DNA from 2 places in the Coprobacillus cateniformis genome. Region 2 is predicted to be linked to the other one. Evidence: a T-box and tRNA genes for the amino acid it is inferred to sense, from the RefSeq annotation. Region 2 holds a T-box; the other holds one or more tRNA genes.
The links. The T-box of region 2 lies ahead of asnS (asparagine--tRNA ligase). A T-box ahead of a tRNA ligase gene usually reads a tRNA of that ligase, here a tRNA-Asn.
Positions count from the first base shown of each region.

Region 1 (6,828 bases), 1.4 Mb from region 2:
AAGAACTTGAAAGATTTTTATGCAAAAATTAATAATCAAAAATATGATGAAATGTATGCAATGATAAGTGATGATGCAAAATCCACATATACAAAGGAAGCTTTTATAAAACGTAATAAAAATATTTATGATGGAATGGAAGTGACTGATATAAATATTGATGTTGTTTCTACTGATGGTGATAAAATAACTTATACTGTCAATATGAAAACGGTTGCTGGATCAACAGAGTTTGAAAATACAACACAATTCAAAGATGATAAAATTATATGGAATGATTCCTTTATATATCCTGATTTAGGAAGCACTGATAAAGTGCGTATCGTTGAAGACAAGGCTCAAAGAGGAAGAATTTTAGATCGAAATGGCACTGTTTTGGCTGGAAAAGGTGAAGCGTATTCAGTTGGACTGGTTCGTGGTAAATTGAATGGTGAAAATGATTATGATAAGATAGCCAAACTGTTAGATCTAACAAAAGAAGGTATACAAAAAACAATGAGTGCATCTTGGATTAAAGATGATTCTTTTGTTCCATTAAAGACAATTTCTAAAGATGATAAGAATTTAGAGAATGATTTATTAGCTATTGCTGGAGTGAAGTTAACTACAACAAATATACGCTCATATCCATATGGAAAAGTAACATCACATTTAGTGGGTTATATGCAGAAGGTAACAGCAGAGGACTTAGATAAGCATAAAGGAGAAGGATATACTGAAAATTCTTATATTGGACGTAGCGGAATTGAAGCCGCTTACGAAAAAGATTTGAAAGGGAAAGATGGTATTGAAATTTATATACAAGATGATAGTGGTGAACGTAAGGCATCAATTGCACGACAGTTAAGAGAAGATGGGAAAGATATGACTTTGACTGTTGATATAACATTGCAAAAAAGTTTATATAATCAATTCCAAAATGATAAGAGTGCATCAGTTGCAATGAATCCAAAAACTGGTGAAGTTTTGGCTTTGGTAAGTACACCAACATTTTCTAGCAATGATTTTATTTTGGGGATGAGCACAAGTCAATGGAATGCATTAAATGATGATAAAAATAAGCCGTTATTAAATCGTTTTAGATCAACATGGGTTCCTGGTTCATGTATGAAACCAATAACTGCTGCAATAGGTTTAGAGACAAAGTCATTGGATCCTGCAAAGGATTTCTCATCAGCTATGAAATGGCAAAAAGATTCAAGCTGGGGAAGTTATTATGTCACAACATTACATGCTCCAACGCCTAATAATCTTAAAAATGGACTGGTTTATTCAGATAATGTTTATTTTGCAAAGGCAGCATTAGAGATTGGTGCGGATAATTTGGTAAAAGGATACAAATCTTTAAAGATTGGTGAAGAAATTCCTTTTGAGTTATCATTGAATAAATCACAATATAGTAGTGGTGATTTCAAGGATGAAATACAAATTGCAGATAGTGGGTATGGACAAGGACAAATCTTGTTGAATCCTGTACAAATGGCATCAGTCTATGGAGCATTTGTGAATGAAGGAAAAATGATGGCACCACATGTTGTAAAAACAACGGAATCTTCAGTATGGGCTCAACCATTTTCAAAAGATGTTGCTAACGAAATCAAAGAAGATTTAATTCAAGTTATTAGTGATAAAAATGGAACTGGACATTCTTTCTATAACAAAAATGTTGTTTTAGCTGGGAAAACGGGAACAGGCGAAATTAAAGATTCACAAGATGATACTGAAGGTACAGAAGTTGGCTGGTTTACTGTTATGACTACTGATTCATCTCAGCCGATTGTTATTTCGACAATGGTTGAAGATGTTAAAGGACGTGGTGGTAGCAATTATGTAACAAATCGTATGAAAGCTCCGTTAAATGAATATTTAAATAAATAAAGATCACAATGTGAAGTGATCTTTTTAATATCGTCTTATTTATCATTGTTAAAATGAACTTTTCTAAAGAGTGTATGATAAGTTATATCTTCTGTCTCAAAGAAATTACTGATGTATGAAAAAATGTTATCAGGAATATTTTGTTTACATGAAAAAATATCAATTGCTACATATTTATATTCTGGCCATGTATGAATAGCGATATGGGAGTCTGCTATGATGGCCATGATAGTGTCTCCTTGGGGTGTGAATGAGTGACTATGAATACTGAGGACAGTTGTATTCATAAGTTTGGATATTTGATGTAATAAAATAGTAAGATCTTTCTTATTTAACTGGCATTGTGAAACATCGATGCATACTTCTTTGCCTACTCTTTTACAAATTTCTAACTCTTTTGTATAAACAGAATCTATCTCCTCCACATTTTTCACATCCTTCCTTTTTTAATTCTTCAATTGTATTAAATTTAGATTTCTCATTAATTTTATATATTTTCTTGCATTTTTTGCATTGATATGAGCGGGTTGTAGGGTTTCTTTTGCCAGTATAAATCATTGCCTTATTATCAATTAAAGGAACTGTAGTTTTGTCTGTCGTTATGAGATGGTAAAAATCACTCTGACTACCTAGAATGCTACCTCCTTCATATTGATTAAAACCAATTATCATATCTAGAAGAAGGATATGATTTTCTACCCATAATTTTTGAATTGTGTACAGAAATTGGTAATCCATTTTAAAAAATGATACATAACATGATAGATTTTCCTCGTGTTTTAAACATAAAATAGCTCTGGATAAAAAGAGGGTTATTCCATTAATCGTATATGGTGGATCCATAATAACAATATCCATAGTTCTTTGGAATCTATTTTCCAAAGTGTCTCTAAAGTCACATACATCTACATGAATTTGTTTTTGAATATATGGTGGACTTTGTTTAATATAGTTTAAAATACGAATATCTTTATCTAACACATGAATATTTTTTTCAGAATGATTTGTAAATATATATGCATTAAATGTGGCAATAATAATACTCATACAATCGTCATCACCTAGACAGAGAATGTTTCGATGAAGCAATTTTTCTTTTTTTAACATATATTGTACTCTTTTGATAGCGGATTCTAGTGTGCATTTTGCTTGGTCAATTGTGACATCAGCACTTGGACGGTTGTTAAAGTAATCTAGAAGCCAAGAAAATTTTGTCATGATTTCTAATGCCGATGTGTTAGATAAATAATGATAGTGTTTTAAATTAAGAGCTTTTATATGAAAACTTAAATCGATGATTTCGATTCCAGATTTAGTTAAAGAAAATCCGCTCCCCTTTTCTAAAATATTTAGTGATTGTAACTCCTTTTTTATAGCAACAATAATAGGGATTGGGATAGATAATGTTTGGGCTAATTGCTTTGAAGAATTATATGAAAATAATCGTATTTCTAAAAGATAGTCTTCGATTTTTCTTTTGCCCTCACGTAAAAGTACTTTGTTGTATATAGTGTCTACAAGATTCATGAACTTAAACCTCCTTGTTTTTAAGTAAAACATGAATATGGTAGTATTACGACCTCAAACTTATTTAAGAAACAAAAAAGCGCCTTATGCGCTTCTTTGTTGACGTATTATTCTTTGTATTGTTTTATGAGATAAATAATAAAGAGTTGCTAATTGAATAGTTGAATATCCTTGTACATATTTTTCAAAGATTTCTTTATTTCTTTGCATTGTATACTCTTTAGTTTTTGTATTTGTACCCCATTCTTTAATATTCTCTTTCTTTTTTGGAATATAAAGATAATCACCATCTACATATTCTTGTATAACTTGTAATATCTCAATGGGTAATATGTCAGTTGCTTTTCTATAGCTCATGTTGTTTCCTCCTAAATAAACATTTATCTAGTCGTAAACAAAAGCTATCATGAGACTCTGTAAATAGCTTTTGCTTACAGAGTTAACCCCAGTTTCGATAATTTATTCATAGAATACTCCTTTCTATTACGCTTTTCAATTATAAAAGGGTAGTTGATTGTTGTCAAGGATAACGATTTTCAATAAAAATATAAATAAAAAAAACGATCAATATGATCGCTCGTTATCAAATGGTGACCTGTACGGGATTCGAACCCGTGAATGCATGCGTGAAAGGCATGTGAGTTAACCGTTTCTCCAACAGGCCACATGGCGCTTGAAGTAGGACTCGAACCTACGACCGATCGGTTAACAGCCGATTGCTCTACCAACTGAGCTATTCAAGCAAATCAATGGAGCGGGTGATGGGAATCGAACCCACGTAGTCAGCTTGGAAGGCTGAAGTTCTACCATTGAACTACACCCGCATGAATGGTGCCCAGGGCCGGAGTCGAACCGGCACGGATTTTAAGGTCCGCAGGATTTTAAGTCCTGTGCGTCTACCAATTTCGCCACCTGGGCATGCACTATTCATTTTTAAGATGGTGACCCGCAGGCGACTCGAACGCCTGACCCTCTGATTAAAAGTCAGATGCTCTACCGACTGAGCTAGCGGGTCCTGTAATGGTGGGGAGGGGCGGATTCGAACCACCGAACCGAAAGGAACTGAGTTACAGTCAGCCGCGTTTAGCCACTTCGCTACCTCCCCATTACTGGTGCCGGCTAAAGGACTTGAACCCTCAACCTACTGATTACAAGTCAGTTGCTCTACCAATTGAGCTAAGCCGGCAAATATTTTGTTATGTTTTATAGAATGGTGGAGGTTAACGGGCTCGAACCGCTGACCCTCTGCTTGTAAGGCAGATGCTCTCCCAACTGAGCTAAACCTCCATATTGGCTGGGATACCTGGATTCGAACCAGGGAGATGACAGAGTCAAAGTCTGTTGCCTTACCGCTTGGCTATATCCCAATAATCATGCTCATATAATATAACAATTTTCTGCGTTTTAGTCAATATCTTTATTCAAATTTTCCTAAAAAATGTTTAAATCATCCCTTTTATTGAAAAACCATCCTTATTATACACATTAAAACTAGAATTATTCCTCATATTTCAAAATAAAAAAGACATAAATTATGCCTTTTCTAATAATTTTTCTACACTTATCAACTTAACACAAAGAACAAATAATTCTGTTGCTTGTTTTAATTCTTCTAATTTTGGGAAAGAAGGAGCAATTCTAATGTTAGCATCATGAGGATCTTGACCATATGGATAAGTTGCTCCAGCTGTTGTTAGGAGTGTGCCCGCTTCTTTACATTTTTGTACAATAGCTTTTGCACAGTTTTCCATTGCCATAAAGGAAATGAAGTATCCTCCTAATGGTTTAGTCCATTCAGCAATTCCTAATGGTTCAAGTTCTCTTTCAAAAATATTTAAAACAGCTTCAAATTTAGGCTTTAATAGACTTGCCTGTTTTTGCATATGTGTATCTATACTTTCAATTTTATTAAAATACTCTACATGTCTTAATTGATTTAATTTATCATATCCAATACATTGAATAGACATGTGTTTTAAAATATCCTCTTTATTTTCAAGTGATGTTGCCAATGCTGCAACACCTGAACCTGGTAAAGTGACTTTAGATGTTGAGCAGAATTCAAAAACGAGATTTGGCTGTCCAGCCTCCTGGCAAGCTTTTATAAGATTTTTAACATGTTCTTGTTTATCATTATATAAATGGTGAACTAAATATGCATTATCCCAAAAGATTCTAAAATCTTTTGCTGCAGGATTCAAATTTGCAAATCGTTCTACAACCTCATCAGAATATGTTATGCCAGTTGGATTGGAATACTGAGGAACACACCAAATGCCTTTAATGCTTTCATCAGTTTGAACATATTTTTCAATAAGGTCCATATCTGGACCATTTTCATGCATAGGAATATTAATCATTTCAATGCCAAAATGTTCTGTTATAGCAAAATGGCGATCGTATCCAGGAACAGGGCATAAGAATTTAATTTTATCTAATTGGCACCATGGTTTCTCTCCTAAATAGCCATGGGTATAACCTCGACTAATTTGATCAAACATAATTGTTAAACTAGAATTTCCATAAACAATAACATTTTGAGAAGAAGTGTTTAACATCTTTGCAAAAAATTCTTTAGCTTCATCAATACCATCCAAAATACCATAATTACAATATTCATATTGACTTCCAAAGTCATAATGACTATTAATGACATCCAATATATCAGTAGATAAAAGTAACTGATTGACATCCGGCTTTCCCCTCGCCATATTTAACTTCAAACCTTTTGCTTTAACCTGCTCATATTGCTTACATAAATCATCATGTAAAGAAACTAATTCTTCATGATTCATGTCTTTATACATCTTCATGATATATCCCTCTCTTTTTACATATTAATCGAGGTAATTGTACTCTTTCAGTACATAAAAATCAATCTCTAATAAACATAAGTTAATAAAAATAACATAAATAGGAATAATTACTATTTATAATCTATAAATTGTGGTATAATCCTTATAAGGAGGTATGAAATATGGATTCAAAAGCATTTTTTAAACTCAGTTATGGATTATATATTGTGACTTCAAAAAACGATAATCAGGAAAGTGGCTGTGTCATTAATACAATGACACAAGTGACAGCAGAACCATCACAAGTCTGTATAACATTAAACAAGGAAAATTATACAACTCAAATCATTGAAAAAAGTGGTGTATTTAATGTCAGTGTCTTATTAGAAAAAGTTCCTATGGAAATAATTAGAACATTTGGATTCCAATGTGGTAAAGATGTCAATAAGTTTGAAAACATTGCGTATGAAACTGATGTTAATGATGTTAAATACTTAACAGAGAACACAGCAGCAATGTTTGCTTGTCGTGTTAAAAAAACTGTTGATGTAGGAACACATCTAATGTTTATCAGTGAAGTTGAAGATGCTCAGACATTGAGTGATGAAACTGTTTTAACATATGCAGC
Region 1 covers NZ_WSNW01000001.1:1,412,560-1,419,387, reverse strand. The annotation lists gene GQF29_RS07235 (penicillin-binding transpeptidase domain-containing protein) at 1-1,878, shown strand, start outside; gene speD (adenosylmethionine decarboxylase) at 1,914-2,303, opposite strand; gene GQF29_RS07225 (bis-aminopropyl spermidine synthase family protein) at 2,257-3,405, opposite strand; gene GQF29_RS07220 (CD3324 family protein) at 3,490-3,762, opposite strand; tRNA gene GQF29_RS07215 (tRNA-Glu) at 3,994-4,069, opposite strand; tRNA gene GQF29_RS07210 (tRNA-Asn) at 4,073-4,148, opposite strand; tRNA gene GQF29_RS07205 (tRNA-Gly) at 4,156-4,229, opposite strand; tRNA gene GQF29_RS07200 (tRNA-Leu) at 4,235-4,323, opposite strand; tRNA gene GQF29_RS07195 (tRNA-Lys) at 4,345-4,420, opposite strand; tRNA gene GQF29_RS07190 (tRNA-Tyr) at 4,427-4,510, opposite strand; tRNA gene GQF29_RS07185 (tRNA-Thr) at 4,516-4,591, opposite strand; tRNA gene GQF29_RS07180 (tRNA-Val) at 4,617-4,692, opposite strand; tRNA gene GQF29_RS07175 (tRNA-Gln) at 4,697-4,772, opposite strand; gene GQF29_RS07170 (aspartate aminotransferase type Ic) at 4,938-6,218, opposite strand; gene GQF29_RS07165 (flavin reductase) at 6,383-6,828, shown strand, end outside.
Region 1: it encodes a tRNA-Asn, which carries the amino acid that the T-box ahead of asnS (asparagine--tRNA ligase) is inferred to sense. The anticodon was not compared.

Region 2 (6,828 bases):
AATAATGGTAAAACAATATCATACATTTCCATTGGTACTGCTTTTTGATATCCTTTCGTAAAATTATATATTAATGCCACTCCTAAATCTTCATCTTTCATTTTATCTACAATCTTCATTCTTTTTCCTCCCTAAATATATAAACCTCTACTCTTTGCCTTTCAGCTTTCGCTTTATCATCATAAAAAATAATACAAGTCTTCATCTTCTTTTCCATTGTATTATATTTGACTATATTATATGAAATATAACGACTTTGACTTTCCTTTAATCCGCCAGTTGCACTTCCTGCACCTATATAATAGCACTCATCCTTACATCTAAAATAAGGTAAATGCTTATGTCCATGAAAAACATAATGAATATTTCTTTTTTGTAACCATTCTATTAATAAAGGTGCATCGACTAAAACCTTTGATGTTTCCACAATTCTATTGATAAACGTCTTTTCGTGCCATTTGGTTTTAATAAATTGTGCCTTACTTAAAGGATAGACATGATGATGTAACATCACAAGCATTGTATAGTCTTCTAAATGATCAATGGCTTCTAATTCATCATCTATTTCATCTAACTGTCTTTGCCCAATTTTTCCTCTCGCAAGATTCCCTTCACTGGTTGTATCCATTTTAATTAAAATCATCTTTTCTTTTTCTAATACTTTTATGTTTTCACCTAATAAATAAGCAATCACTTTACTCTTTTGATTCCTAGCCATATTAAAACCATGAACAATGACATCATGGTTACCCAGTATAAATGTAACATTTGCTTTATACCGTTTTTTTAAACTGTTCATAAAATCATTTGCTAAATACATATTTTTACGATTCGGTGATTCCATAAGATCTCCCGTAATTAGTACTTTTATCTGTTGATCTGTTTGTAAATAAGGCATGATAAAATCTAATGAATTATATAATTGAATCAAACCCTTTTGTCTTTTGTTTTTACCTAAGTGCAAATCACTTAATTGAATATAGTATGAATCATCTTTATTATCATTATAAACATCAAACAAATTCACTTTTTGATCAATATAATCAATTAATTTCTTGAATTCTGTTTGGGATGTCAATGCTGAAAAAACTTGTTGTGTATCATTAAAAATCAAAATACCGGGCCATAAATCAGCATGATTCATTGCACAGAAAAAAGCTGGGAACGGATCAAAAAATGATAAATCCTTGCGTTCAAAAGGCTCTTCAATTGCATAAAAATAAACATCTTTATACTCCTGAAAATGAATATTGAGTAGTTCTTCTCCATTATATCCAGGTATGTAAAGAACATGTGTCTTTTGGGCATATTGATCAGCTAGTTTTTGAATTCCATCAAGAAAAGGATAACGTAAGATATGCTCCATATCTCCAACTTTGATACGTTTGGAGAAAAATGTATAGTCAGTTTCTTGTATTCTTTCTAAAGAATCACATATTATCCCACGCTTCTTTAACCATTGACGAAAGCCATATAAATATTCATATGATGAAACGATATCACGCATATACGCAGTTTCATTTTGATAAATTATATTAAAAAAAGTGTTTATAAAATCAATATCGCGCAATATTCTCACCTCTCTGTGACCTATTATACACTAAATATCCATAAATATGTAGAAAAAGACGAAGTATCTCAAATTCAAATTGAACTGAAGTATTTCAGATTTATTCTCTAAAAAGACTAAAGAACAACTCTATTCTTTAGTCTTATAGATCATTTAAAATTTTAAATTTCTAGGTGTTCTTGGGAATGGTTCTACATCTCGAATGTTTTGCATACCAGTCAAATACATTAAGAAACGATCAAATCCTAATCCAAAGCCAGCATGTTTACAGCCACCATATCTACGTAAATCCATATACCATTGTAAACCATCCTTCGCCATTCCTTTTTCTTCCATGATTCTTTCCAAAACATCATATCTCTCTTCACGTTGACTTCCACCAACCAACTCACCAATTCCTGGAACAAGCAAGTCACAAGCAGCAACAGTCTTATTATCATCATTTAAGCGCATATAGAAAGCTTTGATTTCTTTAGGATAGTCTGTTAAGAAAACAGGACCTCCAATAACTTGTTCACAAATATAGCGTTCATGTTCACTATTTAAATCCATACCCCATTTGACTTCATTTTCAAATTTAACATCAGCTTTTTCTAATATTTCAACAGCTTCTGTATATGTCATTCGTTTGAAATCACTATTACGAACATGTGTTATACGTTCAATACACTCTTTATCAATCATTTGTGCAAAGAACTTCATTTCTTCAGGAGCATTCTCTAAAACATAATCAATACAGAATTTGACCATATCCTCAATTAAATCCATATCATCTTCTAAATCAGCAAAAGCAATTTCAGGTTCAATCATCCAAAATTCACTTGCATGACGTGATGTATTTGAATTTTCAGCTCTAAATGCTGGTCCAAAAGTATAAACATCTCTAAATGCCATACAGAAAGCTTCAACATGTAATTGACCAGTGACTGTCAAGAAAGCTTCTTTACCAAAGAAATCTTTATCAAAATCAGTATTATCAATCGTTGTTGCTCTAAACATTTCTCCAGCACCTTCACCATCATTTCCAGTAATTAATGGTGTATGCACATAAACAAATCCCTGTGATTGAAAAAATTCATGAATGGCCATTGATAATACACTGCGTAATCTAAATATTGCATAGAATGTGTTTGCTCTTGGTCTTAAATGTGGAATTTCTCTCATATACTCAAAAGAATGTCTTTTCTTTTGTAATGGAAAATCATCATCACAAGCACCCTCTACAACAATTTGTGTAGCCTCTATTTCAAAAGGCTGCTTACTCTCTGGCGTTAACTTGAATTTACCTAATACACGTATAGCACTTCCTGTACTAATGTGTTTAATTGTATCATAATCTTCTAAAGTTTCCTTCAGATAAACAATTTGACAATTTCTAAAATAAGTTCCATCATTCAAAGCCAAAAAACCAACTTTTCCATTATCCCTATTTGTACGTACCCAACCATCTAATTCTACATACTCCAAGCTTTCTGTTTCGAACTCTGCACCTGACATCACCATTTCATAGAGTTCTCTTACTGTCATAAATTCAAACATCTTTCTTCCTCCTTTGTATAATATAAAAAGCCATTCCTGTTAAGGAACGACTTATATCGCGGTACCATCCTCATTCATAATCTCTCAATTATGCACTCTGAAGCTTTAACGCAGCCTAACGGGATAGTCTACTCTTATTTCTCCTATCCTGCTCATTGAGTGTTCCATATTTTTGATATCTACTTTGCTTACACCATCCAAAGTTCGCTTAAGATACTGATAAAAATATGTTCTCAAATCATTGCTTATTAGTATTATTAACACCTTTTGATGAATATTTCAATACTTTTTCATAATTATTCATCATTTGCATGCATTTTTAAGACAAGTTCTTGAATTGCTACAACAACATCGACAGTTTGCACCACAACATCATCATGAACGGTAAAATGGCTATGTGTGAAATCTACAATCCCCTTAACACCTAATGCCATTAAACGATCAACTGTTTCTTGAACCTGATCACTAATTGCCAAAATAGCAATCTTACATCCTTCTGGAAATGTTTTCTCCAAATCATCAATATGATTTAATTTGACTCCAAAGCGTTCTCCTACTTTATTTTGATCTTGATCATAACAGCAAACAATCTTTCCAACTGTATATTGCCATCTATTATATTTTAAAATTGCACTTCCCAAATTCCCTACACCAATCAATATAATAGATTCATCTAATCCTAATCCTAGAACATTATTTAAAATATTAATGATTTCTTTTGTATCATAACCAATACCTCTTTTTCCTAAAGATTCTTTATCAGTTAAAAAACCAAAATCTCTACGAATTGTTGTGTCTAAAATTCCAGTTGCTTCACTCAATTCACTAGATAAAAAATGTTCTTTTCCTTCATGTTGCATATTGCGCAACGCCTTAAGATATCTAGGGAAACGTGACATCGTTGCCTTTGATATTTTTTGATGTTTATTTACCATATTATTCACCAATACTTTCTTCTTCTAAATCATATGACGGTTTGACACTTAAGTCAAGAGACGAGAATTGCTGATGTTCATACATCACTCTGGCTGCTGAAGCTATCATAGCAGCATTATCAGTACAATAGGCCATTGGTGGAAATAAAACTTTTATTGGACTATCAGCAGTTAATTTCTTCCTTAATCCTCTATTTGCACTCACACCACCTGCCACTATAATCTCTTTCACTTGATAATCTTTAGCAGCCTTTATTGTTTTAGATACCAATACATCTAAAGCAACTTCCTGAAACGAACACGCCAAATCAGCAGGAACAATATCTTCACCACGTTGAGCAGCATTATGACATAAGTTAATTACTGCTGACTTTAATCCACTAAATGAGAAATTATATGAATCATCATTTAATGGTAATGGTAAATCATATGTGTGTTGACCACTAGCAGCCATTTTATCAATAACTGGTCCCCCAGGATATGGCAAGTGTAAAACTCTGCCCGCTTTATCATATGCTTCACCAATTGCATCATCTAAAGTTTGGCCAATGACTTCAAAAGAAAATTCACTTTTCATATAAACAAGTTCACTATGTCCTCCACTTACAACCAGACATAGACAAGGGTATTCAATATCTTCGACCAATTCATTGGCATAAATATGTCCAGCAATATGATGAACACCAATAAACGGTTTATGATAAGCCAAAGCCAATGTTTTTGCAGCCTGCATTCCAACATGTAAAGACCCAACTAATCCAGGTCCTTTTGTAACAGCAATTGCATCTATATCATTCATATTAACATCAGCTTCGTTTAAAGCTGTTTTTAAAACAGTTGAAACACATTCGACATGCATACGACTTGCGATTTCTGGTACAACTCCACCATATAAACGATGTGTATCAATTTGTGATGCGACAACATTACATAACAATTCTCGCTTGTCTTTTAAAATAGCTACTGACATTTCATCACAACTTGATTCAATTGCAAGTATTAAACTCATTCTTGTCCCTCCAATCTTTTGACCATTAAATAAGCATCTTCATGATTATCTTGATAATAATTTTTACGTATTGCCTGATTTTCAAAGCCCAGACCTTTATATAAAGAAATAGCTTTATGATTGGAAACACGCACTTCTAAACTCATAACTTCACAACCTTGAGAAACTGCTAAGGCAAGCATCTCTTCCATTAATAGTCTCCCATAACCTTGCCCCTGATAATCAGGATCAATTCCTACTGTTGTAATCTGCGATTGTTCATACATAATCCAAACACCTACATACCCAACAATCTGCTCATCTACTTCTAAAACAAAATTATATGAAAATTGATTTTCTAAAATTTCGTACATGAAATCCGAAACATCCCAAGTTGATGTAAAAAGAATATGTTCTAACTCAACAATTCTCTCTAAATCATTTATATCCATTGCTCTTATAAGCATATTTGTTTTGCCTCAACATCTTTTAAATAGCAAGGAACTAACGCATCTACATTTTCAATAGGTTCAATTTTTTGTGATAACTCATAAAGATTCTGTCCTAAATTAACCTCAGCCAAAGGAAGTTTAACAACTTCACATTGTCCTACAACCTGATATCCTTCATAAGTTTTCATAAATTCATCAAAATCTTTAATCGCAAGCAACTGTTCTTCACCTAACGCCTGACCATTCTGATAAGCACAAACAAAAACTTTCTGACTTCGTGCATCAATGACTGATACACATGTCTTCAATCCCGCATAAGCTGCCAAAGAAGATATAACTTTTATATGAATTGATGAAACCACACTCAATGTTTTGGCTATTGTCATTGCAACTCTGACACCAGTATAAGATCCTGGTCCTTTTGTAATAATCATTTCATCAATATCTAATAATTGAAGTTGATGTTTCTTAAGCAAAGATGACAAATAAGGTATAGCATTTTCTGACTGTCTCTTTGACCCAAGTTCTTGAACCATTTCTAAACATTGTCCATCTCGATACAACGCCACCATTAAATACTGATTAGATGTATCCATAATCAAGCTTGTCATAACTTCAACTCCTCTACTATATTTTGATATTGAGCTCCATTTGCTTGAAAAGCAAAAGTTCGTGATTCATCATCATTTTTGGTAATTGTAATGTCTAGTCTTTCTTGTGGTAATATGTCTTGAATATAAATAGGCCATTCAACAACACATACCCCTTCATCTTCAAACATTTCTTCAAAACCTAATTCTTCATTTTGACCTTCTAAACGATAAGCATCGAAATGATATAACGGAAGATTCCCTTGATATATCTTAACAATTGTAAATGTTGGAGAATTAATAATCTTTTGAATTCCTAATCCTTTTCCAATCCCTTTTGTAAAGGTTGTCTTCCCAGCTCCCAAATCACCTTCTAAAGTCAATATTGCTCCTGGGAATAAATATGACGCTAATTTTTCACCAAAATCAATCATGTCTTGTTGATTTACAAATGTTAACATAGTCTTCCTCCTATCTATTGTGGACTTGTTCTTGATAAATATGATACCAATGTTCAGCAAACCCTGGTCTAAATGGTCCTGACATATTCATAGCCATCTGAATCAATACATCTAACTGTTCATTTAAGATACGATCTAATTGCTCACCATAATTCATTATTGCCTTATGCTGACGATATTCTTCTTCATCTAAGATTTTATATTTATAATCTGGAAAAACCTTTAAATCTAAATCATAATCTATGTACTTCAATGCTTCACCATCATATAGAGTTGGTGAGGCAATATTACAA
Region 2 covers NZ_WSNW01000001.1:2,779,097-2,785,924, reverse strand. The annotation lists gene GQF29_RS13650 (D-2-hydroxyacid dehydrogenase) at 1-119, opposite strand, end outside; gene GQF29_RS13645 (metallophosphoesterase family protein) at 116-1,579, opposite strand; gene asnS (asparagine--tRNA ligase) at 1,724-3,109, opposite strand; T-box leader at 3,149-3,360, opposite strand; gene GQF29_RS13635 (redox-sensing transcriptional repressor Rex) at 3,406-4,044, opposite strand; gene tsaD (tRNA (adenosine(37)-N6)-threonylcarbamoyltransferase complex transferase subunit TsaD) at 4,046-5,053, opposite strand; gene rimI (ribosomal protein S18-alanine N-acetyltransferase) at 5,050-5,499, opposite strand; gene tsaB (tRNA (adenosine(37)-N6)-threonylcarbamoyltransferase complex dimerization subunit type 1 TsaB) at 5,490-6,095, opposite strand; gene tsaE (tRNA (adenosine(37)-N6)-threonylcarbamoyltransferase complex ATPase subunit type 1 TsaE) at 6,092-6,535, opposite strand; gene GQF29_RS13610 (DUF402 domain-containing protein) at 6,546-6,828, opposite strand, start outside.